Regions from separate parts of the Microbacterium sp. JZ37 genome, predicted to be linked through region 1. Evidence: predicted binding sites of a transcription regulator. Region 1 holds the regulator's gene; each other region holds the start of a gene.
What was found. The regulator LexA, encoded in region 1, represses DNA repair genes until DNA is damaged. The targets are predictions, from matches to a motif close to TCGAACANNTGTTCGA.
Positions count from the first base shown of each region.

Region 1 (3,269 bases):
CCCAGATCTGCTCGGGCTCGAGCCCGTGCCCGAGGTACTCCGCGAACCCCTCGCGGAGCGCCGTGAACTCGCGATCCGGGTAGCGGTTCACATCCCGCAGCGCGAGGGCCACCGAGTCCGCGATGTCGTCGGCGACCTCGTCGGGGATCGGGTGCGTGTTCTCGTTGACGTTCAGCGCGACGGGCAGCGGCGCCTGCGGAGCGCCGTAGGGCTGCTGTCCGCGGAGGTCGTCGCGCAGGGGGAGGTCATCGAGAGAGACGGTCACCCGTCCATGCTAGAGCGCGCGACGGACTCACTCGCCCGTCGAGTAGGCGGCGGGGATGGCGATCTCCTGCCCCGCGGCGATGTCGCTCCCCGGGAGCTGGTTGAGGTGCAGGATCTCGTCGACGACGTCGCGCGGGTCCGCCTCGGGGGCGACCGCCTGCGCGATGTCCCACAGGGTGTCGCCCGCCATGACCGTGACGGTGTCGAAGGTGCCGGCAGGCGCACTGTCCTCGCGCGAGGCGAGGGCCGCGCCGCCGCTGAGCACCCCGAATCCGATCGCCGCGACGAGCGGAGCCGCGGCGAGCGCGGCGAGGACCCGGCGGCCGCGCACCGTGAGTCGGAGGCGGGTCGAGCGTGCCGGAGCGGAGCTGGTCGTGCGCATGGCGGTTCCTTCCTGTAGATCACTTCGAGTCCGTCTGCTCGGCCGGGAGAGACGGACCCGAAGTGATGTTCCGAACCTATCTTCGATGTGGTCGCGGTGTCAAGAACTCTCTTCGAACGGGTTTCGCGACTTCTGCGAGACACGCTCGAACAAATCTCCCGGAATCCCGTCGAGATCCGCTAGCGTCGTCCTGACGGGACCACCACATCACGCACCTCCGACATTCGAGCGGGGCAGCGAAGGAGCACGACATGACGGATGCGGGCACGCGCGAGGAGAAGCCGCGCACGCGGCGGCGCAAGAACCTGAGCGACAAGCAGCTGGCCATCCTCGAGGTCATCCAGCGCTCCATCCAGCACAACGGCTACCCGCCGAGCATGCGCGAGATCGGCGACGCGGTCGGACTGAAGTCGCTCTCGAGCGTGACGCATCAGCTCGGGCAGCTCGAGCTGAGCGGCTACCTGCGTCGCGACCCCGGGAAGACCCGCGCGATGGAGGTGCTCATCGATCTCCCGGGCTCGGCGGCCGAGAACCCGGCCGACTCGGGCCCCGCGGTCGGCGACGCCGCTCTCGTGCCGCTGGTCGGCCGCATCGCCGCCGGCGTCCCGATCACGGCCGAGCAGCAGGTCGAGGAGATCTTCCCCCTCCCCCGACAGCTCGTCGGCAAGGGCGAGCTGTTCATGCTCAAGGTCAGCGGCGAGTCGATGATCGACGCGGCGATCTGCGACGGCGACTGGGTCGTCATCCGGTCGCAGGGCACGGCGGAGAACGGAGACATCGTCGCGGCCATGGTCGACGGCGAGGCGACCGTCAAGACGTTCCGTCAGCGCGACGGCCACACCTGGCTCCTCCCGCGCAACTCGGCGTTCGAGCCGATCCTCGCCGACGACGCTGTGGTCCTCGGCAAGGTCGTCGCCATCCTGCGCGCGGTCTGACGGCGCAGACGAGGAGGGCGGGAGCCGGTCGGCTCCCGCCCTCCTCGTGTGCCGGGAGCGAACCGGCGGTCAGGAAGCCGCGGTCTCGCGCAGCGCGACCCCGGCTTCGCGCAGCACCGCGAGCACGGTCTCGTGCTCGTTGAAGGCGTAGAGGTGGATGCCCGGGGCCCCGCCGGCGAGCACCTCGCGCGCGAGGTCCGCCGCGTAGGCGATGCCGATCTCCCTGCGGCCCTCGGGGGTCGGCTCGACCTCGAGCGCGATCGACAGCTCCGACGGCAGGGGCTCGCCCGTGAGCTCGAGCATGCGCGCGAGCTTGGCGGGAGAGGTCACGGGCATGATGCCGGGGAGGATCGGGATGGTCACGCCCGCGGCCCGGGCGCGATCGACGAAGCGCAGGTAGTCGTCGGCATGGAAGAAGAGCTGGGTGATCGCCGCCTCGGCGCCGGCCGCCTGCTTCGCGAGGAGCGCATCGAGGTGCTCGAGCGGATGGCGCGAGCGCGGATGCCCGTTGGGGAAGGCCGCGACGAGCGTGCGCGCACGCGGGGCGCGGTCCACCCGCACCGCCTCGGGAACGCCCGGGATCGTCGTCTCGCCGTAGGGAGCGCGCTCGGCCTGCACGCGGTGGATGAGCTGGACCAGCTCGGCCGAGGTCCGCAGGTCGCCCAGGAACGCGTCGTCCTCATCCTTCCCGGCGGGCGGGTCGCCGCGGATGGCGAGGAAGCTGAGGATGCCCGCGTCGAGGAACTCGCGGATGAGGGCGCTCGCCGTCGCGTAGTCGTTGCCGACGCACGTGAGGTGAGCGAGCGGCTCGACGTCCGTGTTCTCGCGGATCCACCGCAGCACGCGTAGCGACGCACCGCCCGTGGAGCCGCCCGCGCCGTACGTGACGGAGAGGAAGTCCGGGCCTGCTGCGGCCAGGCGGCGGATGGTCTCCTCGAGAGCCGCGGTGCGCGCGGGCGTGCGCGGCGGGTACAGCTCGAACGAGAACGGCGTGGCCGACGTCGCCATGTCCCTCCTCCGTGCTCTCCGGTCGCCGCGGCGATCCCCTGCCGCCGCATCCGGCCTCTCCTCTCCCGACCGTAGTCGCCCGCGCGCGGGCGCGGGAGCATCTGTGACGCTCCGTGTCGGAACGTCGCCGGTTACCGTGGAGGACATGACGCAGACGCTCCCGTTCGGCTCGTGGCCGTCGCCCATCGCGGCGTCCGACATCGCGGGGAACTCCCCGCGCCTCGGCGACGCGCGGTTCGTCGGGGGCGACGTGTGGTGGGCCGAGGGAGTCGCGGCCGAGCGGGGGCGCACAGCGGTGCTGCGGGCGAGCGACGGCGCGAGCGTTCTTCCCGCGCCGTGGAGCGCGCGGTCGCGCGTCCACGAGTACGGAGGCGGCGCGTGGACCGCGGCCGACGACGGCGCGCTCCTCTTCGTCGAGCAGTCGGATCAGCGCGTGTACCTGCGCACGACCGATGCGGAGCCCATCCCGCTCACGCCCGCGGGCACCGGCATGGCGTTCGGCGACCTCGTCCTCGCGGAGGGCCGGCTGTGGGCGGTCCGCGAGACGCAGGGCGCCACGGGGGCTCCCCGTCGCGACATCGTCGTCATCCCGCTCGACGGCAGTGCGGCGGAGGACGCGTCCGCGATCGTGAGCGTCGTCGCAGGGAGCGACTTCGTCGCCTACCCCGCACCGCGCGCTG
Region 1 covers NZ_CP045253.1:2,375,368-2,378,636, forward strand. Annotated here, with positions in the region: gene GC092_RS10995 (histidinol-phosphate transaminase) at 1-265, opposite strand, end outside; gene GC092_RS11000 (LysM peptidoglycan-binding domain-containing protein) at 293-646, opposite strand; gene lexA (transcriptional repressor LexA) at 898-1,581, shown strand; gene GC092_RS11010 (methylenetetrahydrofolate reductase) at 1,651-2,589, opposite strand; gene GC092_RS11015 (alpha/beta hydrolase family protein) at 2,735-3,269, shown strand, end outside.

Region 2 (3,269 bases), 210 kb from region 1:
TCTCGCGAAGGGAACCGCTGTCGCTCTGTGGAGTTGTCACCTCGGGTTTCCCCGAGCACTACAGACTACAACACATCCCGAGCCCCCGCATTCCCGCGGGACCCCGGTCATCCACCCGTCGGCAGATGTCGATAGCGTGGAAGCGTGATCAGGCTCCTCATGTCCTTCGTCTTCGGAGCCGGGGTCGCCGCGCTCCTCTTCTCGATCTTCGTCGGCGACCGCTTCACGTGGATCTGGATCACCGCGATCATCGTCCTGTCGACCCTCTTCCCCCTCGTGCTCGTCGCGCGGTCGATGGGCTCCCTCGCGGGGCTCCATCCGAAGAAGATCGAAGCCGCCAGGGCCGCGGGGCGCTTCGCCCCCGCCCGCATCGACGCGCTCCGCCGCACCGGCACGACGATCAACGACCAGCCGGTGTGCGAGATCGACGTGTCGGTCGCGCCGGCCGACCGCCCCGCCTACCGCACGACCATCCGCCAACTCGTCGACATCGTGCGGATCCCGCAGTACCAGCCCGGGGCATCCGTGACCGTCGCGCGCCTCGAGGCGGATGCGCCCGAGGTCGCGATCATCGAGGACGAGGTGCCGGATGCCGCGCGACTGTCGCGCCTGCCCGCACGCGAGCACGTGGCCGAGTGGCAGGATGGCCCGGTCGTGCTGGGCGCGGAGCGCGCGCCGCGCAGGCGCAAGGGAGATCCGATCATCGGCACGGGCCCGAAGGGCCGCGGATGGCGGATCGCCGCCTACGTGGTGCTCGCCCTGGTCGGTGCGGCAGCCGTGCTCGTGCCGGTGGCCGACGACGTTCGGGCCGAGACGCTCACGATCATCACCGGCGAGGACCACGCGTCGATGTTCGCGGAGGGGCGCGTGCAGCGCGCCCTCGCCGCGATCGAGGAGGCCGCGGGAACGGATGAGACGGTGCAGGTGCTCGTGTACGAGGAGTACGTGTCCGCCGACATGGCGACCGCACCGGGCTCCGACCGGTTCGACACCTTCTTCTACCGGGGCGGCACCGTCGAGAACCAGGGGCCGGCGTCGATCCAGCCGGAGAACCCCGATGCGGAGCGCTTCCGCTTCGACGACATCGCGTGGGCGGCGTTCCCCGAGCTGCTCGCGCAGGCGCTCGACGAGGCCGGCCTGACGCGCGACGAGCTCGTCGACGGGCCGTACATGTTCGTCGAGCGCGGCTACGAGGAGGGCGCCCCGGTCGGCATCTCGATCTCCTTCGGCGACGGCTACGCGGACTACGCGTTCATCGGGTCAGCGGACGGCGCGTTCCTCGGCGCCCGCTGAGGCGGATCTCCGAGGCGACCAGCACCCCTTCTCCCCTCTCACCGTCCTCTCGACCGCGATGTCGGAGGCTGGAAATAGTGTTCGAACAACTCCTCTGGCGGAGCTAGAACATACTTTCTAGAATGGTGGGATGGGGATGGCGCTTCCGGTCGAGGTGCTGCGGCTGCAGACCGAGATCAGCAGGATGCAGCGGGCGAGCGCCCGCGTCACGGCGCTGCCCGTGCACGACGCGCTCGCGCCCCTGTTCCCCGAGGGAGGCCTGCGCCCCGGCGCCGTCTACACGCTCGATCCCGCGGCGAGTCTGCTGCTGGCCCTGCTCGCCGAGCCCTCGCGAGCGGGCTCCTGGTGCGCGGTCGTGGGGATGCCCGAGCTCTCGGCGGAGGCGGCCGAGGCCGCGGGCGTCGACCTGTCGCGCTTCGCGCTCGTCCCCGAGCCCGGCGACCGCTGGCTCGCCGCGGTGTCCGCGATCGCCGAGGTCTTCCCCGTGGTCGCGGTGCGCCCCGCCGGGAGCCCGCGCGATGCCGAGGTCGCGCGCCTGACCGCGCGACTGCGCGACCGAGGCGGCGTGCTGCTCGTGACGGGGCCCTGGCCGCAGGCCGAGGCGACGCTGCACCTCGAAGATCCCGTGTGGTCCGGCCTCGGCGAGGGCCACGGTCTGCTCACGGCGCGCACCGTCACGGTGTCGTCGTCGGGGCGGCGCTCCCCCGTCCCGAAGCGCGTGCGCGTGCAGCTGCCCGGGCCGCAGGGCGCCCCTGTCGCGGTGTCCCGTCCGGCTCTCGTGCCCGCGGTGGTGCCCGTCCCGGCAGCGGAGGAGCGGATCGACGCGGCGGCGGCCGAACGCGCCGAGCGCGCTCGCGCGGTGCTCGCCCGCGCCGAGCAGAAGACGCGCGCGGCGCGACGCGGATTGGCGGCTGTCGGATGACCAGGGCCATCGTCGTGTGGCTGCCGGACTGGCCGGTCACCGCGCACCTGCGGACCGTGTCGCGCGACGCGGCACGCCGGGCCGCACGCGACCCGCGGGCACGCCAGGCGAGCACTCCCGCGACCGCCGCGCCGGCGACCGCCGCTGCGACGGTCGCCGCCGCTCCGCCGGTCGCGATCCTGCATGCCAACCGCGTGGTCGCCTGCTCGGCGGCGGCGCGCGCCGAGGGGGTGCGCCGCGGACAGCGCCGCCGCGACGCGCAGGCGGCCTGCCCCTCCCTGCAGCTCGCCCCGGCCGATCCAGGGCGCGACGAGCGCGCGTTCCTGCCCGTGCTCACGCGCCTCGACGAGCTCACCCCCGGTGTGCAGCCCTTGCGGCCGGGCCTCGCCGCAGTGCGGGCTCGGGGCCCCGCCCGCTTCTACGGCGGGGAGGAGCCCGCCGCCCTCGCCCTCATCGAGGCGCTCACGGCGATGGGGCTCCCAGGAGCCCGCGCCGGCGTCGCCGACGGCGTCTTCACCGCCGAGCGCGCCGCCCGCCTGACGCGCGCGGACGCCCCCGTCCGCTGCGTGCCGCCTGGAGCATCCGCCGACTTCCTCGCGCCCCTCTCCATCGCAGCCATCGAAGACGACGCTCTCGTGGGGCTGCTCGCGAAGCTCGGCGTGCAGACCCTCGGCGATTTCGCCGCGCTCGACGGCGAGCAGGTCCGCGCACGACTCGGCGAGCACGGCGTGCGGCTGCACGATCTCGCACGCGGCGCGGACTCCCGTCCCGTCGAGCCGCGCACGCCGCCGCCCGAGCTCGCGCGCGAGCTCGATCTCGAGCCGCCGCTCGAGCTCGCCGATCAGATCGCCTTCGCCGTGCGCCAGACGTGCGACGACGTCTGCACCGCCCTCGGCGAAGCCGGGCTCGTCTGCACCGAGGCCCGGATCATCCTCACCGACGACCGCGGCACGCGCAGCGAGCGCGTGTGGCTGCATCCCACGCGGTTCGACCCCGCGGCCCTCGTCGACCGCGTGCGCTGGCAGCTGCAGGCTGCCGCCGACGACGGCGGCGG
Region 2 covers NZ_CP045253.1:2,163,737-2,167,005, forward strand. Annotated here, with positions in the region: gene GC092_RS10020 (hypothetical protein) at 145-1,293, shown strand; gene GC092_RS10025 (DnaE2-dependent mutagenesis accessory factor ImuA') at 1,424-2,215, shown strand; gene GC092_RS10030 (DNA polymerase Y family protein) at 2,212-3,269, shown strand, end outside.
Region 2: a site for LexA is predicted at 1,398-1,413, ahead of GC092_RS10025 (DnaE2-dependent mutagenesis accessory factor ImuA'). Genes of this name have one in related genera too.

Region 3 (3,269 bases), 1.2 Mb from region 1:
GACGCCGTCGAGGTGCGCGATGCCGCGCCGGCCGGCGCCGGTGTCGGTGTCTGTGGTGGTGAGGTCGTCGGCGGTGATGTGGATCATGACGGTGGGGGCGGCGCCGCCGAGGGCGGGGGTCTCTGCGGCGCGTGAGGCGGCCTGGATCATCGCGAAGAACGCGTCGTGGCGTTTCTGCCCGGGCGAGCGGGTGTCCGGCATGACCGGACCGAACTCCGCGCCATCCGCGCCCGGGTCGTCGCTCGGATCGACTTCGCCTGAGCCCGTGTCGCGGGTTTCGGTGAAGGTGACGTTGCGGGCGGGGTTGGTGTGGGCGGAGAGGAGGTTCTGCAGGAGGGCGCCGGCTTCGGGGACGAGGGTGCCGTTGACGCGGAAGGCTCCGCTGGGCAGGGGTGTGAGGGTGAGGGTGCGTTCGCGTTCGGGCCGGTCGGGGTCGGGTTCGGTGCCGTCGGCGGTGAGCACGTCGATCCACGCCTGCGCGTGCACGTTCACCGACAGCGGCGGGACCGGCGCGAGCTCCTCCAGCGGATCCCGCCCCGCCATCGCGTCCGCGTCGCCGACGCCCGCCTCCATACCCGTGTCCGTGTCGGGGCCGGTGTCCGTGTCGGTGTCGGTGTCCGGGTCGGGGTCGGTGTCGGGGGTGATGGTGCCGGTGGCGAGGGCGACGAGGTGGCGTTCCATGAGCTCGACCCGGTCGGGGTGCCCGCCGCCGCGGCGGGCGGTGTCGACGGCCTTCACGATCCCCGCGGCCGCTTCCGCGCCGAGCAGCCCGGACGCGAGCCCGGCGGCCACGTGCACGCACCGGGGATCGAGGTCCTGCCCGGTCAGGGTGGTGCGGGTGCGGGTGGCTTCATCCAGCCGCACCCGCCCGCGCAGCTCCCGGTTCGACGCCCCGGTGAGCCGTTCGAGCAGCTCGAGCCCGGTGCGGCACCCGTACCGGCCCGCGAGCGGGTCGTCGTCACCGCGGCGGGAGCGGGCATCGATCTCTCCCGCGACCCGGGTGCGCAGCGCATCGAGCGTGCGCCCGAGGTGCTCGACCTCCCCCGCGAGCGCGATCAGGTCCGCGTCCGTCACCCCGCGCACGCTCTCGGCCAGGCCTTCCAGTCGCGTCAGCGCGTCCCGGACCGCCACGCCCGGGAAGAGAGGTTCGAATCCTGGCTCCTTCGCCATGCATTCAGCATAGAACATCGATACGACGAACGCAACACTTTTCTTCCCCTGATCGGGATGTTTCTGCGACGAGCGCTAGCACACACCACCGACATCCACCCAGCACACCAGACGACAGCACACCAGACGACAGGCACACCAGACGCCTGCACACCAAACGACAGCGCACCTCGGCACGCAGCCGCGTGCGCAGGGGAGATGCGGGTGCGCTCAGCGCTTCACGCGCACGCCGTGATCCCGCCCGAGGAACTCGCGCACGACGTGGTCGATCGCGTCCACCGTGAGGTCGAGCGACTCGAGGTCGATGCGCTCGTTGTGCCCGTGGAAGAGGGTGCGGAACTTGCCGTAGTCCCAGCGGTCGCTGAGCACGCCGAAGCCGTAGGCCGGCACGCCGCGCAGGCGGTAGAAGCGCCCATCCGTGCCGCCCGCGGCGAGCATCGGCAGCAGGTCGGCGTCGGGGCGCGCGCGCCGGACCGCCCCGCGCAGCACGTCGAAGAGAGGAGTGTCGGTGGGCGAGACGGTCGACTGCACGAACTCGTCGCCCTCGATGCGCACGTTCTCGAGCAGGTCGCCGAGCGCCTCGCGCAGATAGCCGTCGATATCCGCCGCGTCGACATCGGGGAGGACGCGGATGTCGAGACGCACGGTCGCCTCGCCGGGGATCACGTTGAGCTTGTCGCCCGCGTGCACGACGTTCGGCGAGATGGTCGTGTGCGTCGACGCGTGCGCGAACCCCTGCAGCAGGCCGGTCGCGGGCAGGCCCTCGTAGAGGCGCTCGGGATCCTGCAGCTTCGCGGTCGTCTCCGCGTCGAGCTCGAGCGCGTCGGCGTACGCGTGCCACTGCGGCGTGATCACGGTCGGCGTGCGGAACCGCGCGATGCGCGCGACGGCCTCGGCCGCGATGACGGCGGCGTTGCGCGACCCCCACGGGGCTGATCCGTGGCCCGGGACGCCCGTGACGCGCAGCGTGCGCGGCGCCTGGCCCTTCTCGCCGATCATGATGCCGATCGCGGGCTTGCCGCCGGCCGGGGCGCCGCCCGACTCGGTCAGCACGTAGTCGGCGTCGATGAGGTCGAGCCGGTGCTCGGTGAGCCAGCCGGCGCCGTAGTGGCCGCCGTTCTCCTCATCGGCGACGGCGGCGAAGACGAGGTCGCCGCGCGGGCGGAACCGCTGCCGTGCGATCTCCCGCGTCACGACGGCGTAGGCCGCCGTGAGGTTGAGCATGTCGATCGCGCCGCGGCCCCACAGCACGCCGTCGACGATCTCGCCGCCGAACGGATCGCGCTCCCATCCGGCCTCCTCGACGGGCACGACGTCGGTGTGCCCGAGAAGGGCGAGGGAGGGCGCGTGCGGGTCGGTGCCCGGGATGCGGATGATGAGGCTGCCGCGGCCCGGGTGCGGCTCGACGACGACGCCGTCGAGCCCGGACCCCTCGAAGAAGCTCTGCAGGGTGCGCACCTGGCGGATCTCGTGGCCGGAGTCCGGACGGCCGTCGTTCACCGCCGCGTTGCGGATCATCTCCTGCAGAAGCTGAGCCGTCTGCAGCCCGAGGCGCGCGCTCATCGCGCCGCCGCCATCCGCGCCGGCTGGAGAGGGAGGTTCCACATGCGCATCCCCTCGACGGTATCGGAGAACGCTGGCAATCCCGAGGCCGATGACGCCCCGTGGCAGCTCAGCGGGCGCCGCGGACCGCCCCCGATAGGATGGCCAGGGAGAGCGCCGCGGCACACGCACGCCTCCGCCGGGAGCCGTTCCGGGCATCCGGGCACAACGACCCATCAGGGGGTATTCCATGCCGGGCATCGTGATCGTGGGCGTCCAGTGGGGCGACGAGGGCAAGGGCAAGGCGACCGATCTGCTCGGCGAGCGGACCGACTGGGTCGTCAAGTTCAACGGCGGCAACAACGCCGGGCACACCGTCGTCATCGGCGACGAGAAGTACGCCCTGCACCTCCTGCCCTCCGGCATCCTGAGCCCCGGCGTGAACCCCGTCATCGGCAACGGCGTCGTCATCGACCTCGAGGTGCTCTTCGCCGAGCTCGACGCGCTCTCGGCGCGCGGCATCGACGTCTCGAAGCTCCGCGTGAGCGCGAACGCGC
Region 3 covers NZ_CP045253.1:111,242-114,510, forward strand. Annotated here, with positions in the region: gene GC092_RS00515 (HNH endonuclease signature motif containing protein) at 1-1,170, opposite strand, end outside; gene GC092_RS00520 (M20/M25/M40 family metallo-hydrolase) at 1,381-2,733, opposite strand; gene GC092_RS00525 (adenylosuccinate synthase) at 2,963-3,269, shown strand, end outside.
Region 3: a site for LexA is predicted at 1,181-1,196, ahead of GC092_RS00515 (HNH endonuclease signature motif containing protein). Genes of this name have one in related genera too.